One region of the Streptomyces sp. NPDC012935 genome, then DNA from elsewhere that is predicted to be linked to it. Evidence: riboswitches for the same ligand, from Rfam matches in the RefSeq annotation. Region 1 holds a riboswitch; each other region holds the start of a gene.
The links. Region 1 has a riboswitch for cyclic di-AMP ahead of ACFY5C_RS29305 (transglycosylase SLT domain-containing protein). Riboswitches for the same ligand answer to the same signal wherever they lie in the genome.
Positions count from the first base shown of each region.

Region 2: linked by a shared signal. The riboswitch ahead of ACFY5C_RS18065 (transglycosylase family protein) and the one ahead of ACFY5C_RS29305 (transglycosylase SLT domain-containing protein) in region 1 are both predicted to bind cyclic di-AMP.
Region 3: linked by a shared signal. The riboswitch ahead of ACFY5C_RS05400 (M23 family metallopeptidase) and the one ahead of ACFY5C_RS29305 (transglycosylase SLT domain-containing protein) in region 1 are both predicted to bind cyclic di-AMP.

Region 1 is NZ_JBIBBC010000014.1:101,444-104,709, reverse strand. Features, by position in the region: gene fahA (fumarylacetoacetase) at 1-61, opposite strand, end outside; gene ACFY5C_RS29310 (HAD family hydrolase) at 387-1,217, shown strand; gene ACFY5C_RS29305 (transglycosylase SLT domain-containing protein) at 1,254-2,018, opposite strand; cyclic di-AMP (ydaO/yuaA leader) riboswitch at 2,024-2,198, opposite strand; partial or broken gene ACFY5C_RS29300 (CocE/NonD family hydrolase) at 2,480-3,266, opposite strand, start outside.
Region 2 is NZ_JBIBBC010000006.1:361,845-365,110, reverse strand. Features, by position in the region: gene eno (phosphopyruvate hydratase) at 1-710, opposite strand, end outside; gene ACFY5C_RS18065 (transglycosylase family protein) at 1,028-1,723, opposite strand; cyclic di-AMP (ydaO/yuaA leader) riboswitch at 1,728-1,927, opposite strand; gene ACFY5C_RS18060 (transglycosylase family protein) at 2,134-3,171, opposite strand.
Region 3 is NZ_JBIBBC010000002.1:22,156-25,421, reverse strand. Features, by position in the region: gene ACFY5C_RS05405 (PP2C family protein-serine/threonine phosphatase) at 1-965, shown strand, start outside; cyclic di-AMP (ydaO/yuaA leader) riboswitch at 1,195-1,352, shown strand; gene ACFY5C_RS05400 (M23 family metallopeptidase) at 1,364-2,389, shown strand; gene ACFY5C_RS05395 (aldo/keto reductase) at 2,595-3,266, shown strand, end outside.

The DNA of each region.
Region 1 (3,266 bases):
CGCCGTACGGAAGGTTGTGCGTGCCGAAGGGGTCGCCCTCGGGGAGATCGAAGGGGGGCATGGGGTGCTGCCTCACTCTCATACGCTCCGTGCCATGTGGTCGGGCCACACGTTACGGGTGAGGCGAGGGTCTTGGGCAGTACGGATCTCGCGTCGCGGGGGCCGGTGAATCAGCAGGTGGCCGTGGTGGGCCACATCGTCAAGACGGGCGTCGGTGCCGTCCAGGAGCCCTGTCGTCGCCCCGTGGGGGTGAAATCGCCACAAGCAAAAGGAAGTTGCCAGCCCGGAATCAGAACTGGAACCGGAACAGGTGTCAACGCATGTGAACACAGCAGCCGTCCGGTTCGAGTCGAGTCGATGGGGCTTCCTGTCCGTATTCTCTGATCATGGCCCGACCCATCGCATATTCACTCATCGCCACTGACCTGGACGGGACGCTGCTCCGAGGCGACGACACGCTCTCCGACCGTTCCCTCGAAGCGCTCGCGCAGGCGGCGGCGGCCGGTGCGCAGCACCTCGTCGTGACGGGGCGGCCGGCGCCCAGAGTGCGCCCGCTCCTCGATGTCCTGGGCAGCCGGGGGCTCGCGGTGTGCGGACAGGGCGCGCAGTTGTACGACGCCGGAGCGGACTGTCTGCTGTGGTCCATCACCCTGGACCGGGAGTTGGCGGAGACCGCGCTCGGCAAGATCGAGGCCGAGGTGGGGCAGGTGTACGCGGCTGTCGACCAGGACGGCGTGGACGGGCTCACGCTCATCGAGCCCGGGTATCTGATGCCGCACCCCACCCTGCCCGCCGTACGCGTCCGGCACCGCGACGACCTGTGGTGCGAGCCGATCAGCAAGGTGCTGCTGCGCCATCCCACCCTGTCCGACGACGAGTTGGCGACGACGGCGAGGTCGGTGGTCGGCTCCCTCGCGACGGTCACCATGTCGGGGCCCGGGACCGTCGAACTCCAGCCATGCGGCATCACGAAGGCGACCGGTCTCGCGCTCGCCGCCGAGCATCTCGGCCTCGGCGCGCGCGAGACGATCGCCTTCGGGGACATGCCCAACGACATCCCCATGTTCGACTGGGCCGCCCGCGGGGTGGCGATGGCCAACGCGCATCCCGAACTCAAGGCGGTCGCCGACGAGATCACCCTCTCGAACGAGGACGACGGCATCGCCGTCGTCCTCGAGAGGCTGTTCGCGGGGAGCCTGGCCGACTTCGCCCAGTAGGGCACGTCGTCGGCGGCCAGGCCCCCGTGCCCGGGCCTAGTAGGGGCCGTTCACGTTGTCGATCGAGCCGTAACGCGCGGCCGCGTAGTTGCACGCGGCCGTGATGTTCGCGACCGGGTCGAAGGGGTCGTACACCGTGCCCGGCACGTGGTACGACGCGAAGGTCGGGTCGATGACCTGCAGGAGGCCCTTGGAGGGGGTGCCCGCGGCGGCGTTGGAGTCCCAGTTGTTGATGGCCTGGGGGTTGCCGGACGACTCGCGCATGATGTTGCGCTGAATGCCCTCGTACGAACCCGGAATTCCGTTTTGCGCCATGATGTCCAGCGCGTTGCGAATCCAGCCGTCGAGGTTGTTCGGGTACGTCTTCACGGACGACTGGGTGGCCTTGGCGACGTTGGACTTCTTGGCGGGCGCGGACGCCTTGTCGGCCGACTTGCCCGGCGAGCTCGCCTTCTTCGTCGCCCGGACCTCCAGGTCGAGGCCGGGGTGGATCAGGCGGGGGTCGTCGCCGATCGCCTTGCGGTTGTCCTTGTAGAGCTGCTTCCAGCCGCCCTGCGCGTCGTACCGGTCGGCGATGCCGTAGAGCGTGTCGCCCTTCTTCGTGGTGTACGCGACGGTCTTGGCCTTCACGGCGGCCTGGGGAGCGGCCTGCGCGACGGTGGGGGACTGGGCCGGCTGTGCGGCGCTCGCGGTGGTCGCGCTCAGGAGCGGGATGGCGAGGGCGGCGGTACCGGTGCCGGCTGCGATGACGTGCCGGGTGAGCGGGTTGGTGCGGGGGCGGCGGTGCTTACCTCGGGGCATGGCGCTGTTCCTCTCCGGCGCCTGCGAGGTGAGCTGTCGGGTTCGGGCGGGAGATGCCCGGCCGCGCCGCCGTGCGGCGGCGCGACTTCACCCCGAGCCGGTTCGGTGCGCCATCAAGGCGTCCGGTCCGGCGACTTACCTGGGTCCCCCGCTCCTGCCGTGCGTGAGTGAGTTGCGTGGGTGGGTGACTCGGGCGGCGGCAGGATTAGGCGTCCGCCCGACTGAGCGGGAACGTATGCGAGAGCACATGCCCGGAACAAGTGCCGTGGTCACTGTCGTGCTGTTTGACCATGGTCTGGTGCGAATGGGGTGCTTGATCCTTTGCGGTTGCCAAGCCTCAACTTGCTTTGGAAGCAAGGGGAGACGCGGGTGCGCCGAGTTGGTTCCATGAATGGGTGTAAGTGACCCAATTCACTGGCGTCCACAAGAGCGGCAAATCGGGCAATGAATCCAACTCACCTTTAACCGGCTGTCCGTGGAGTCCGTTTCTCCCATGTCCGGTGGAAAAGTACCTCTTCGCCCTCCAGGCAGATCACCTCGTTGGAGGCGATGAAGTCATGCCGGTCGTAGCTGATCTCCGAGCGTCCGCACGCTTGCGTCCCACCCCGGCTCCGGGCGGTGCAGGCGGATCGACCGGTCCGAGCGGGTGCGGGCCGACAGGGGCCCCACTCGTTGATCGTGTACGTCTCCAGCGCGTCCTCGGTGAACTCCAGGCCGTCCGGGCAGACGCGCGTGCCGCCGTACCGGGGGTCGACCTCCAGGCGCCACTCGCCCTTGGCCACGTCCCGCATGACAAGGCGCTCGGGGCGGGGCTCGTCCGGCGTGATGAGGGAGTTCACGCCGAGCGGTTTCGCCTGCTCCGGTTCCTCGAAGGTGACCGCTGCCCCGTCCGCCGATTCGTCCAACGTACGCGCGCGTACCGGAAGTTCCAACACCGTGGCCGGGCGGTGCGAGTCACTGGCGTACGAGCGCAGCAGGGGCCCGGACATGACGCCGCTGTCCTCGTCCTTCAGCCAAGCCGATCGCGGGGCCCGGCGGCAGCCGCAGTCGGGGTACTGGTGCGACCAGGGGCCCATCAGGCCGCGCGCCCGGTCCGCCGGCAGGTGCTCGACGAGACGCAGGACGGTGTCGCGGTACGGGTCGTGCCGGCCGCCCACCGCCAGGACGGCGGCGTCGATCGCGCCGTAGTCCTCGCAGACGCTGCCGTGGCGCCAGTAGTCGTCGCGCGTCCGGTGGCCGAGCCACGTG
Region 2 (3,266 bases), on a different contig from region 1:
ATCTGCTCGCCGGGGGTGTAGCCGGCCTCCTTGATGGCCTCGAGGATGAGGTCGAGGGCCTCGCGGTTGGAGCCGAGGTTCGGGGCGAAGCCGCCCTCGTCGCCGAGGCCGGTGGCCAGGCCCTTGCTCTTCAGGACCTTCTTCAGCGTGTGGTAGACCTCGGCGCCCCAGCGCAGGGCCTCGGAGAAGGACTCCGCGCCGATCGGAGCGATCATGAACTCCTGGATGTCCACGTTGGAGTCGGCGTGCGAGCCGCCGTTCAGGATGTTCATCATCGGCACCGGCAGCAGGTGCGCGTTGGGGCCGCCCAGGTAGCGGAACAGCGGGAGGTCGCTGGCCTCGGAGGCGGCGTGGGCGACGGCGAGCGAGACGCCGAGGATGGCGTTGGCGCCGAGGGAGCCCTTGTTGTCGGTGGCGTCCAGGTCGAACATCGCCTGGTCGATCAGGCGCTGCTCGGTGGCGTCGTAGCCGACCAGCTCCGGGCCGATCTGCTCGATGACGGCGAGGACGGCCTTCTCGACGCCCTTGCCGAGGTAGCGGTTCGAGTCGCCGTCGCGGAGCTCGATGGCCTCGAAGGCGCCCGTGGAAGCGCCGGACGGAACGGCGGCACGACCGGTGCTGCCGTCGTCGAGGCCGACCTCGACCTCGACCGTGGGATTGCCTCGGGAGTCCAGGATTTCCCGGGCTACGACGACGTCGATGGACGGCACGAGTATCTCCTTCTTGGGATGTGAAGCACTGTGTCGCTGGTGGTGCGGGGCTGTGAGCCTTGCGACTAGAGCCTAACCGCCCCGGGGACATCGGCAGCCGACCGACCGTCCCGTGGACAGGACCGAACCGTACCCATTGTTCCCTACCGGAACAAAGGGTGGGTGACTTACAGGGAAAGAAAAAGCCCCGCCCCGGTGCGTACGGGGGAACACGCACCGGAGCGGGGAGCCCGTGGGGGACGGGGGTGACCCTCACGAGGTCTTCATGATGAGTTCCACGGATGTGAGGGCACTGTGGTTCAGCTATTGGCCGCGTACTACTTCAGGTGCAGCTGCTGACCCGGGTAGATCAGGTCGGCGTCCTCGACGATGTCCTTGTTCAGCTGGAACAGCTTCTCCCAGCCGCCCTTGACCTTCTCCGCCTCGGCGATCGAGCTGAGGGTGTCACCCTTGGCGACCTTGTACTCGCCGTCGCCCTTCTTGACCTTCTTGCCGGTCGGGGTGGTGACGGTCTTGGTCGACTTCTTGGCGGCCGGACGCTCGGCGGAGCGGGAGGCCGACTGCTGCTCGGTGGAGCGCGGGGTGCTCTCGGTGCTCTGCGAGGAACCGCTCGAGGAGGCGCCGGAGCCGTTGTACGCGGCGCTCGACAGGCCGGTGCCGCAGTTCGGCCAGGCACCCTTGCCCTGGCCCGCGAGAACCTTCTCGGCGATCTCGATCTGCTGGGCCTTGGTGGCCTTGTCGGCGGTGGCGGCGTACGCCGTGCCGCCGTACGCGGCCCAGGTGGAGGCGGAGAACTGCAGACCGCCGTAGTAGCCGTTGCCGGTGTTGATGGACCAGTTGCCGCCGGCCTCGCACTGGGCGACGGCGTCCCACTCGGAGGCGGTGGCGGCGGAGGCGCTGCCGGCCGCCATCAGCGGGGCGGCGACGGCGGCGGCGCCGGTGACGCCGACGGCGGCTATGGCGCGGGCGGCCTTGGACGGACGACGGTGCTTGCCCTTGCTGGAAAACAGCATGGTTGGATCCCCTCACCGACGCCTGCGAGGTGAGCTGTCGGGTTCGGGCCAGATGAGTTGCCCGGCCGCGCTCGTCCGCCTTTCGGCTCGCGTTGCGCGGCTTCACCCCAAGCCGACTCCGGCCGTGCGGCCCCGAAGGGCCTCAACTGCCGGACCCGGCGCTTACCTTGGGTCCCCCGCTCCTGCCTACGGCGCTTGACGCGACGACTGTTCCCGGGCGGCCACTGGCAGGATTCGGCGTTGCGGCAGCCGGGGCTCGTGGTGACGAGCGATCACGACCGTAGACACCCGATTCCCGGAATTACAAAGACGATCAGGGCTTCTGAGATCTATCTCTCACCGCATCCAAAACGGACATTAGGGTGCGAAAGGTGGCGCGAACTCCCACTGTTTTTCGCCCTGTTCGGCCCTTATTCGACGGGGACGTCCAGGGTCTGACCGGGGACGATGTCGTTCGCGTCGCCACCGATGGCGCCCTTGTTCGCGTCGTACAGCGCCCGCCACCCGCCGTCGAGGTCAAGGGAGTCGGCGATGGAGGCCAGAGTGTCGCCGGCGCGGACCTTGTACGAGGCGTGGCGACCGGAGGACTCGGGCGCCGGGTCGGCTGTCTCACTCTCGTCGGCACTCGGCCCGCGGTGCCGCCCGGAGCCTGCCGCCTCCCCGGAGAGCGCGCCGGTGTCGACGAGGCTCCAGGCGCCCACCTCTTGCACCCAGTTGTCCTGATTATCCCCGTCCGGGGTCTCCACGGGGGAGCTGTCGGGCGACTTGGAGTCCTTGGCGTCGGGTGACGCGTCAGGCTTCGCCGAGCTGTCCGCCTTGGATGACGAAGAGGGGGAGGAAGAGGGAGAAGAGGATGAATCCCGGGGCGATTCGGACGAACCGCTGGGAGATTCACTCGACGAGCCCGATGAACCCGACGGGCCGTCGGTCGGGTCCGACGAGTTCGAGGAACCCGACGAGTTAGACGAATTGGACGAACTCGACGAGCCGGACGAATCAAGCAATCCAGAGGATCCGGACACCTCGGAGGGTGAGTCGTCCTCCACTCCGGTGTCGAGGTCGACCAAGCCGTTCTTCGGGGTGAGCCCGTTGAGCACCGCGCAGGTGCCCCAGGGCTTGGTCCCCTGGTCGGCGAGGATGGCCTGCGCCACGGCGATCTGCTGGGAGCGGCTCGCCAGGTCGGGACGCGGGGCGTAGTCGAGGCCGCCGTACTGCTCCCAGTCGTCCTGGGTCAGCTGCAGTCCGCCGTAGTGCCCGTTGCCCTCGTCCGTGCTCCACGAGCCGCCGCTCTCGCACTCGGCCACCTTGTCCCACACGGTGCCGTCGGCAGCGCTGGCGCCCGTGGCGCCGAGCAGCGGGATGGCAATGGCGGACCCGGTCACTCCGGCCGCGACGAGGAGAGCCGGAGCCTGGCGGGGGCGACGGTGACGACCGTTCCCGGAGAGCATGCGGGGACCTTTCACGAGGCAGCAGTGACCGCGGCGCGCGAAACCTGGCGCCGTCGTTGATCCGTGAACGTATAGGCATTCGATCACTTGTCACA
Region 3 (3,266 bases), on a different contig from region 1:
TCACCGCGGCACCCCTGATCGCCGCCCCGCTCTACTCGCAACGCGGCACCGTCCTCACGGGCGTCGTGGCCGTCGCAGCACTCCTCGTGCTGCGCATCCTGCGCGGCGGCCTTCCCAGCGCCGAGGTGATCACGGAGCTGGCCACCGTGGTGACCGTCTCCGTCCTCGCCGTCCTCATCAACGTCCTCGTCCGCCGCAGCGACGAACGCCTCGCCTCCGCCCGCGAGATCGCCGAGGCCGCGCAGCGCGCCGTACTGCCCGAGCCCGCCGAGCGGATCGGCGGCTTCCAGATCGCGGCACGGTACGAGGCGGCGCAGGAGGGCGCCTCCATCGGCGGCGACCTGTATGCCGTGCAGGACAGCCCGCACGGTCTCCGGGTCGTCGTGGGGGACGTGCGCGGCAAGGGCATCGGGGCGGTGGGCGCGGTAGCCGTGGTCATCGGGGCCTTCCGGGAGGCCGCCGAGCAGGAGAGCACGCTGGAGGCGGTCGCACAGCGCCTGGAGCGGGCGCTGCTGCGCGAGCGTGACCGGCGCGAGTGGGCCGAGTCGGCCGAGAGGTTCACCACTGTCGTACTTGCCGAGCTGCCGCACGCCAGGGGGGTCGTGCGCCTCGTCAACCGCGGGCATCCATCACCCCTGTTGCTGTACGCCGACGGCACCGTGCGCTCGCTGCCCGCCGCCGAGCCGGCGCTGCCACTGGGCATGCGGGAGCTGGGCGTCTGGCCCGACCGGGCTCAGGAGGTCGACTGTCCGAGCGGGGCCACGCTGCTCCTGTACACCGATGGCCTGTCCGAGGCGCGGGACGGCAGCGGCCTCTTCTACGACCCCGAGGCGGGCCTCGCGGGGCGCGCCAACGCCCGCCGCGAGCCGGTCGCGCTCCTCGGCGTACTCGCGGCGGAGGCGCGGCGGCACTCCGGCGGCGGGATGGCGGACGACATGGCCCTCATCGCCGTACGACGGCCGTGATGTCACGGGGCGTGACCGGGCGACCCCCCTCCGCATAACAACTGACGCACCGTCAACACTCATGTGGTGCCTGAGGTCTGGCCAACTCGCCCGATTTGGGCCGCTCATGACCCGTAAGTCCAGCCGAAAATCGTTAATGATCAAGTGGAACAGCTTGGAATCCGCACCCCGCGTCTATTAACGTTCGATAACGCAGCGCGGTCGTCCCAGCCGTCACAAGAGGCGGCTCCGTGCGCACGCGCCGAATCTCGAAAGGGAACCGGGGAACCACCACCTTGGGGTGAATCGCGCAAATACCACCGTGAACTCACGGGCGGTATACGCGCGTAGGAGACCTTCCTGCTCCGAACCCGTCAGCTAACCCGGTAGGCGAGAAGGAAGGAAAGGAGTACGCCCACGTGGCGTCCAACCGGCCTGCCCAGCAAGCCCCGTTCGTGCCGAGTCAGCGCAGCACCGACACCTTCGGCTACGACCGCGACCGCACCGACGAGGGCCCGTTCGAGGAGTGGAACCCCACCGCGGAGTCCCTTCGTCCCGTACGTGGCAGGCATCGCGTCTCCAAGCAGCGCGGCGGGGGACTCGCCCGCAGCTCCACGGTTCTCGGCGTCGGTGTCATAGCCGCCGTCGGCGCGGGCGGCATGGCCAGCGCGAACAGCGGCAAGCCGCCGGTCGCCATCACCATGCCGGACCTGCCCCTGATCTCGGACGACTCCTCCGAGCCCGCCGAGGACGCGGCCACCGCGCTCAGCACCATGGGCGAGACCTACGAGGAGACCGCGCAGGGCGGTTCCGACGCCGGTGAGGCGCTGCGGAGCCGGATCATCGCGCAGGCCGAGTACCAGCAGGACCAGATCGACAGCAAGGCCGCCGCAGCCGCGGTCGCCGCCGCCGAGAAGGAGGCCGCCGACGCGGCCGCCAAGGCGGAGCAGGAAGCCAAGGCCAAGGCCGCCGCCGCGAAGGCCGAGGCCGAGGAGGAGGCCCGCAAGAAGGCCGAGGCCGAGCGCCTCGCCGAGCTGGCCAAGCAGTACACGCTGCCGACCTCCTCGTACACCCTCACCTCGACCTTCGGACAGGCCGGCGCCTACTGGTCCTCCGGCTACCACACGGGCCTCGACTTCGCCGCTCCCTCGGGCACACTGATCAAGGCCGTGCACAGCGGCACGATCACGTTCGCCGGCTGGGACGGCTCGTACGGCTACAAGACCGAGCTCACCCTCGACGACGGCACCGAGGTCTGGTTCGCGCACCAGTCCTCGATCAGCGTCAGCGTGGGCCAGAAGGTCAACACCGGCGACGTCATCGGCCGCGTGGGAGCCACGGGCAACGTGACCGGTGCCCACCTCCACCTCGAGGTGCACCCCGGCGGCAGCTCGAGCGGCATCGACCCGCTCGCGTGGCTGCGCGGCAAGGGGCTCACGCCCTGAGGCGTTACGTCCTCTGCCTCTGCTAGTTCCCTGCCGAAGCCCGTCCACACCTCTTCCCCGGCGATCCTGTCCTGATCCCCGGCAGTCCTGACGGCGTCCCCCCGACGTCAGGGCTGCCGGTTCGGAGCGCCGGGGTCCGCTTGTTTACGGGAACTTTGCGCCTCTCCCGGAAGATCGGCCTCAGCCACGGACGTTGATGTCGAGCATGACTTCTCTGCGCAAGCTCGGCTCCTCCGACCTCGAGGTCTTCCCGCTCTGCCTCGGCGGCAACGTCTTCGGCTGGACCGCCGACGAGCCCCAGTCCTTCGCCGTCCTCGACGCGTACACCGAAGCGGGCGGCAACTTCATCGACACGGCCGACTCGTACTCGGCGTGGGTCGAGGGCAACGTGGGCGGCGAGTCCGAGACAGTCATCGGCCACTGGCTGAAGGCGCGCGGCAACCGTGCGGACGTCGTGATCGCCACGAAGGTCAGCCAGCACCCCGACTTCCAGGGCCTCACCGCCGCCAACATCAAGGCGGCCGCGGACGCCTCACTGCGCCGCCTCGGCACCGACCACATCGACCTCTACTACACCCACTTCGACAAGCCGGAAGTGCCGGTCGAGGAGATCGTCGGCGCGCTGGACGAGCTGGTGAAGGCGGGCAAGGTGCGGCACATCGCCGCCTCCAACATCTCCGCGGAGCGGCTGGAGGCGTCCCTCGCCTTCTCCGACCGCGAAGGCCTGGCCCGCTACGTCGCCCTCCAGCCCCACTACAACCTGGTCTCCCGCGACACCTACGAGGGCGAACTCCAGAACCTCGCCGAACGGCAAGGCCTGGCAGCGGTCCCGTACTACGCCCTGGCGGCCGGGTTCCTCACGGGCAAGTACCGCGCC